Linked DNA regions of Methyloferula stellata AR4. The protein of the gene in region 1 binds, or shares a complex with, the protein of each later gene. Links are inferred from orthologs where the notes say so. Each region holds a gene or a part of one and is shown in the gene's direction. Other genes may lie near its edges.

Region 1 (3,207 bases):
CGGTCAGCCTGCTCGGCTTCCAAATGGCGGCTTTGACCTTCGCCATCTCGCTCGATCGGATCTTCGACGGTTTCGGCCGTCCGCTCTTCGGGTATATCTCCGATCATATTGGACGCGAGAACACGATGTTCATCGCCTTCAGCCTCGGTGCGGCGGCGCTCCTGACGCTCTGCGCCTATGGTCAAAATCCGATCGTCTTCGTGCTGGCGTCGGGCCTGTTCTTCGGCGTCTTCGGCGAAATCTACAGCCTGTTTCCAGCGACTTGCGGCGATACGTTCGGCTCCAAATATGCCGCGACCAATGCCGGAATGCTCTATACGGCCAAAGGAACCGCCTCGTTGCTCGTGCCGCTCGCGAGTCTCCTGGCTGCCGCCTATGGATGGTATGCCGTGTTCAGCATCGCGGTCGGGCTCAATATTACAGCTGCGCTTTTGGCGCTCTTCGTCATCAAGCCGATGCGCCGTGCTCTGATCCTGCAAAGCGAGCCTGCGGCGGCGGCCACCGTTCAGACGGCGAACGGCAGTCTCGTCTAAAAATTTCCTCCCCGCGAAGAAAAAGGGCACGCCTTCCCAGCGTGCCTTTTTTCATGTCCAAAATCCGAAGCTTTGCAGCTTCGGCCGGCAAGGCCCCAGACTGCGTCAAAATTTCGATTTTTTTCTGTGAGTTGCTGTGGGTTAAGTCCTTGCTCCTTGCGCCGGATGGCGGGATGCGGACAATCCAAAAATGCGTTTTCCACCGTCTTTTCTCGAAGAGATCAAAGCTAGGCTTCCTGTCTCGGAAGTCGTGCGGCGGCGCGTCAAATTGATGAAATCCGGCCGCGAATGGAAAGGCCTGTCGCCGTTCAATGCGGAAAAGACGCCGTCTTTTTTCGTCAACGACCAGAAGATGGCCTGGTTTGATTTTTCCTCCGGCAAGAACGGCAATATTTTCGACTTCGTGATGGCAACCGACGGGCTTTCCTTTCCGGAAACCGTCGAACGTCTCGCGGCCGACGCCGGATTGCCCTTGCCCACCGTGACGCGCGAGACCGAGGAACAGGAAATAAAGCGCGCCAGCCTGCATGAGGTGTTGGAACAGGCGGCGTTGTTTTTCGAGACGCATCTGCATGGGCGCCTTGGCCAGCGGGCTCGGACCTATCTCGATCAGCGTGGCCTCGGCCTCGACACCCAAAAGCAATTTAGGGTCGGCTATGCGCCGGCGGAAAAATATGCCTTGCGCGATGCGCTCGCGGCCAAGGGCATAACGGTCGAAGCCATGATCGAGACAGGGCTCCTGATCCATGGCGACGAGATCGCCGTCCCCTATGACAAGTTTCGCGATCGCGTGATCTTTCCGATCTGCGATCGCTCTGGCCGGGTGATCGCTTTCGGCGGACGTACGCTCGATAAGGACGGGCAGCCCAAATATCTGAACTCGCCGGAGACGCCGCTCTTTCACAAAGGCTCTGTTCTTTACAATCACCATCGGGCGCGCAAAGCCGCGCATGAACGCGGCGGCGTGATCGTCGTCGAGGGCTATGTCGACGTCATCTCCATGTCGAATGCGGGCTTTCCGCAATGCGTGGCGCCGCTCGGCACAGCGCTGACGCCCGACCAATGCGAACTTCTGTGGAAAATGGCCGAGGAGCCGGTGCTCTGTTTCGACGGCGACCGGGCCGGCCGCAAGGCAGCCTACCGGGCGATGGACATGGCTTTGCCTTTGATCGGCAATGGCCGCTCGCTGCGCTTCGCGCTTCTGCCGGATGGGCAGGATCCGGACGATCTCGCCCGCTCCGGCGGCGGCGGCGCGATTCAATCCGTCATCGGCCAAGCTCTGCCGCTCGTCGATCTGATCTGGATGCGCGAGACGGAGGGCGTCGATTTCCACACGCCCGAACGCCGCGCCGCCTTTCACCGGAGGCTCGGCGAGATCGCCAGAACGATCACCGACGAAACGCTGCGGCATTATTATCAAGCCGAGTTCAAGACGCGGCTCGACACGCTTTTTGGTGCGGACCGGGCGGTTCAAGTGCGCGACCGCGGCGCCCCGCCGCGCGGCCAATTCGGCGCGTCTCGTTTTGAGACATCGCGATTTGGCGGCTTTGGCAACAGGCGCGGATTCGGCCCGGGCGACGAGGCCAAAAGCCTCGCAGCGGCGCCCTCCGTCAGCACGAGTCTCGCCCGCAGCGCTTTGTTCCGCCCGGCGACGGCAGGTTTGCCGCCGCGAGAAGCTTTGATTTTATTGCTTCTTCTCAACCATCCGGCGTTGATCGAAACCTATCTGGAAGATATAGCGGCGCTTGAGCTTTCAACGCCGGAGGCCGCCAAATTCCGCGAAAAACTGCTCGGTCTTGCCGGACGGGAAGGGCTGGATCATCATGGGTTAGGGGCGGAATTGGCGCAAAGCGGGTTTGAACCGTTTCAGCGCAAGCTTGAGTCGATAAGTGCCCTGGCTTCGCATTGGTATATGGACCCGAAGGCCTCGGATGCAGATGCGGAAGAGGTTTTGAAACAGGCCTTGACCTTGCATCATAAGGCAAGGGCGCTACATAGGGAGTTGCAATTAGCCGAATTAGCTCTAGGAAATGACGCAAGCGAGCTCAATCTCGCGCGCCTCAAAGATATCCAAGAGCAATTATCCGCTCTTTCCGGGATGGAAGCCGCTGTGGAGGGTTTCGGTGCTCTATCTGGCCATCCAAGCGGAAGTCTTTAGGAAGAGACGGGTCGTTCTGCCGCATGGCCGCGGCGCGTTCCTTATCCTGACCAGGCATCGGGACATTTGAAATATTGGACGGTTTTGTGTCGGTTCTGTGTGTCGGGGCCGGCCCGGAATGAGTTTGATACAGGTCTTTGCAGAAATGCGGGCCCCTCTCTCATTTCGCCAGAAGCCGCGCGTGCGAGACAAAATTAGAAATTGGAGACCATTGATGGCGAAAAAGGAAGCAGAGAAGGTTGAAGGGGAAGGCGCGGCGGTCGAGACGGCCGACGGCCCCTTGCTCGATCTGTCCGATGCCGCCGTCAAGCGGATGATCAAGCTCGCCAAAAAGCGCGGCTTCGTCACCTATGTCGAATTGAATGCCGTGCTTCCCTCGGAAGAAGTCAATTCCGAGCAGATCGAAGACATTCTCGCCATGCTCAACGAGATGGGCATCAATGTCATCGAGGGCGAGGAAACCGAAGAGGCCGAACCGGCCGAGGAAGCCGAAGAGGAAGAAGCCGAGGGCGGCGA
Region 2 (3,308 bases), 2.1 Mb from region 1 along the record:
AGACGGTGCGCGTCAAGGACGGGTTCGCCCGCAATTTCCTCTTGCCGACCGGCAAGGCCTTGCGCGCGACCGAAGCCAATAAGCAGCGCTTCGAAGGCCAGCGCGCCGATCTCGAAAAGCGCAATGTCGAATTGAAGGGCGAGGCCGCAGCCGCAGCCGAGAAGATCGACGGGCAGGTCTTCGTCATGATCCGTCAGGCCGGCGAAACCGGCCAGCTTTACGGCTCCGTCTCGACAAGAGACGTTGCGGAAGCCGCGTCCACGGCCGGTACACCCGTCAATCGCAACCAGGTCGTGCTGGCAACGCCGATCAAGACGATCGGCCTGCATCAGGTGCCCGTCCATCTGCATCCGGAAGTCGAAGCCAAGATCACGATCAATGTCGCCCGCTCGCCGGAAGAGGCCGAACGCCAGGCTAAGGGCGAATCGATCAATATCGTCGAGGAAACGACGATGGACGATCTCGGCCTCGAAGTCGGCGCCGCTCTCGCCGACGCCAACGGCAGCTTGGGCGATCGCTGATCGGCTTTCAAACAGGTAAGGCGTGATCGTTGAGATCGCGCCTTACCATGCCATTCGAGACACAAGCCAAGCGAAGCAAGCGGTTGCGCAAAGCAAGCTGGTTTGCGCGCGCAATTGAAGATTCTTTTCGGGCGTTTGTGGATAGCGGGACGCGCAGCAGGCGGGTTAAGCTTTGCTTAACTCTTCCGTTCCATTCCGCCGCATTGGCGTGCGACAAGGGTGGTGAGGTACCGATTCGGTACGCATTTTCTCATCACTCGAAGCATAGATGCCCGCTGTAGAAAATATCGTCGGCCGGATCGGCCTACTGCAAGGACAAGGCTCCTCCGCGGAACCCAAATTTCGCGTCGCACCGCATAATATCGAGGCCGAACAAGCTTTGCTCGGCGCGATCCTCGTCAATAACGACGCCTTCGACCGCGTCTCGGATTTTTTGCTGCCCGAGCATTTTTCCGAGGAGCTGCACAGGCGCGTCTATGACGTCGCATCGCAACTCATTCGCGCCGGAAAAATCGCGACGCCGATCACGCTCAAGACCTTCCTGGGCGAGCATGATCTCGGCGGCATCACGATCCCTCAATATCTGGCGCGCCTCGCGGCCGAGGCGACGACCGTGATCAATGCCGAGGATTATGGCCGTACCGTCTATGATCTCGCCTTGCGGCGGCATCTGATCCTCATCGGCGAAGATATCGTCAATGCGGCCTATGACGCGCCTGTCGGCGCGACCCCGCGCGGTCAGATCGAGGACGCCGAACGCAAGCTCTATCAGGTGGCGGAAAGCGGCCGTTACGACGGTGGTTTCCAGCGTTTCTCGGATGCCTTGACGACCGCCGTCGACATGGCCGCGAAAGCCTGGGAACGCGACGGCCGTCTCTCCGGCATCGCGAGCGGCCTCACCGATCTCGACCGCATGATGGGCGGCTTGCAGGCCTCCGATCTTGTCATCATCGCCGGACGCCCCGGCATGGGCAAGACGGCGCTCGCGACCAATATCGCCTTCAATATTGCCAAGGCCTATGAGTTCGAGGTCCGTGCCGACGGAAGCCATGCGACCGTCAATGGCGGCGTCGTCGGTTTCTTCTCGCTCGAAATGTCGGCCGAGCAATTGGCAACCCGTATCATCTCCGAGCAATCCGGCGTCGCCTCCTACAAGATCCGGCGCGGCGACATTTCGGAGAACGATTTCGGTCATATCTCCGCCGCTGCCCAGGACATGCAATCGATCCCCTTCTATATCGATCAGACCGGCGGTCTCTCGATCGCGCAGCTCACAGCCCGCGCCCGCCGCCTCAAACGCCAGCGCGGGCTCGACGTGCTCGTCGTCGACTATCTTCAATTGCTGTCGGGATCGAGGAACCGGGGCGGCGACAATCGTGTGCAGGAGATGACCGAGATCACCACCGGCCTCAAGGCGCTCGCCAAGGAAATGAACGTGCCGGTCGTCGCTCTCTCGCAGCTCTCGCGTCAGGTCGAAAGCCGCGACGACAAGCGCCCGCAATTGTCGGACTTGCGCGAGTCGGGCTCGATCGAGCAGGATGCCGATGTCGTCATGTTCGTCTTCCGCGAGGAATATTATCTGAAGAACAAACAGCCGCGCGAAGGCACCGAGGAATTCCTGACCTGGCAGGCCGATATGGAACGCGTCCATGGCCGCGCCGAGGTCATCATCGGCAAGCAGCGCCATGGTCCGACGGGCACGGTCGAACTCGCCTTCGAGGCCGAGATGACCCGCTTCTCCAATTTGGCGCGCGAAGACAATCTGCCGGTGCGCCTTTGAAGACACGCGCCTCGTTCGTCTGCCAGAATTGCGGGGCCGTCACGCAGCGCTGGCAGGGACGCTGCGAATCCTGCGGGGCGTGGAATTCCATCCTCGAAGAAAACGCCGCCTCCGGCATCGGCGCGCAAGCTGCCCGCGGGGCCCAGAAAGGCCGCGTCTTCGAACTGATGGGGCTCGGCGATGCCACCACCCCGTCAGCGCCGCGCATGCTGACCGGCATTGCCGAATTTGACCGCGTCAGCGGCGGCGGCTTCGTGCCGGGCTCGGTTCTGCTGCTCGGCGGCGAGCCGGGCATCGGCAAATCGACGCTGCTCATCCAGGCCTGCGCGCTTCTGGCCAAGCAGGGCCAGCGCGTCGTCTATATTTCCGGCGAAGAGGCTGTCGATCAGGTGCGGCTGCGCGCCGAGCGCCTCGGCCTTTCCAAAACGCCGGTCGAACTCGCGGCCGAGACCAGCGTCGAAGATATTTTGGCTACGCTCAGCCACGGCCGCCGGCCGGCGCTGGTGGTGATCGATTCGATCCAGACCATGTGGACGCAAAGCGTCGAATCGGCGCCGGGCACGGTCACGCAGGTCCGGGGCTCGGCACAGGCGCTCATCCGATTCGCCAAGACGACGGGCGCGACCGTCATTCTCGTCGGCCATGTCACCAAGGACGGCCAGATCGCAGGCCCGCGCGTCGTCGAACATATGGTCGATGCAGTGATCTCCTTCGAGGGCGAAGGCGGGCGGGATGTCCGTATTCTCCGCGCGGTCAAAAACCGATTCGGACCGACGGACGAGATCGGCGTCTTCGAAATGACCGGCAAGGGCCTTGGCGAGGTCACCAATCCCTCGGCTTTGTTTCTCTCGGCCCGCGATGCCGCCGCGCCCGGCACCGCCGTTTTCGCGGGAATGGAAGGCACGCGGCCGCTGCTGATCGAAATCCAGGCTCTGGTGGCTGCGAGTTCGCTCGGCACGCCGCGCCGCGCCGTCGTCGGCTGGGACACGAATCGCCTGGCCATGGTG

Evidence for each region.
Region 2: the proteins of dnaG (region 1) and A3OQ_RS0111190 are in contact, whole or in part, in a crystal structure (PDB 2R6A), measured with the Geobacillus stearothermophilus proteins. The link is inferred for Methyloferula stellata AR4 from one-to-one orthologs. Residues at the interface, in WP_049624496.1 of Geobacillus stearothermophilus: Lys456, Leu457, Leu458, Pro459, Ala460, Asn463, Ala464, Leu467, Leu535, Leu536, Ile537, Ala538, Gln544, Glu545, Asp548, Tyr549, His552; in WP_033016901.1 of Geobacillus stearothermophilus: Ser13, Glu15, Ala16, Gln18, Glu91, Leu92, Asp94, Ala95, Val96, Pro97, Thr98, Ala99, Ala100, Asn101, Tyr104, Tyr105, Ile108.

What each region holds. Positions count from the first base shown.
Region 1 is NZ_ARWA01000001.1:157,332-160,538, forward strand. The notes cover bases 316-3,207. They hold dnaG (DNA primase), read left to right. Parts: upstream 316-723; coding sequence 724-2,691; downstream 2,692-3,207. Other genes in these bases: oxlT (oxalate/formate MFS antiporter), read left to right, coding at 316-533; rpoD (RNA polymerase sigma factor RpoD), read left to right, coding at 2,906-3,207. Also shown: more of oxlT, read left to right, coding at 1-315. UniProt on the Escherichia coli protein: RNA polymerase that catalyzes the synthesis of short RNA molecules used as primers for DNA polymerase during DNA replication.
Region 2 is NZ_ARWA01000001.1:2,291,895-2,295,202, reverse strand. What follows is about bases 53-3,045. They hold A3OQ_RS0111190 (replicative DNA helicase), read left to right. Parts: upstream 53-789; coding sequence 790-2,301; downstream 2,302-3,045. Other genes in these bases: radA (DNA repair protein RadA), read left to right, coding at 2,298-3,045; rplI (50S ribosomal protein L9), read left to right, coding at 53-521. In the rest of the region: more of rplI, read left to right, coding at 1-52; more of radA, read left to right, coding at 3,046-3,308. UniProt on the Escherichia coli protein: The main replicative DNA helicase, it participates in initiation and elongation during chromosome replication. Travels ahead of the DNA replisome, separating dsDNA into templates for DNA synthesis.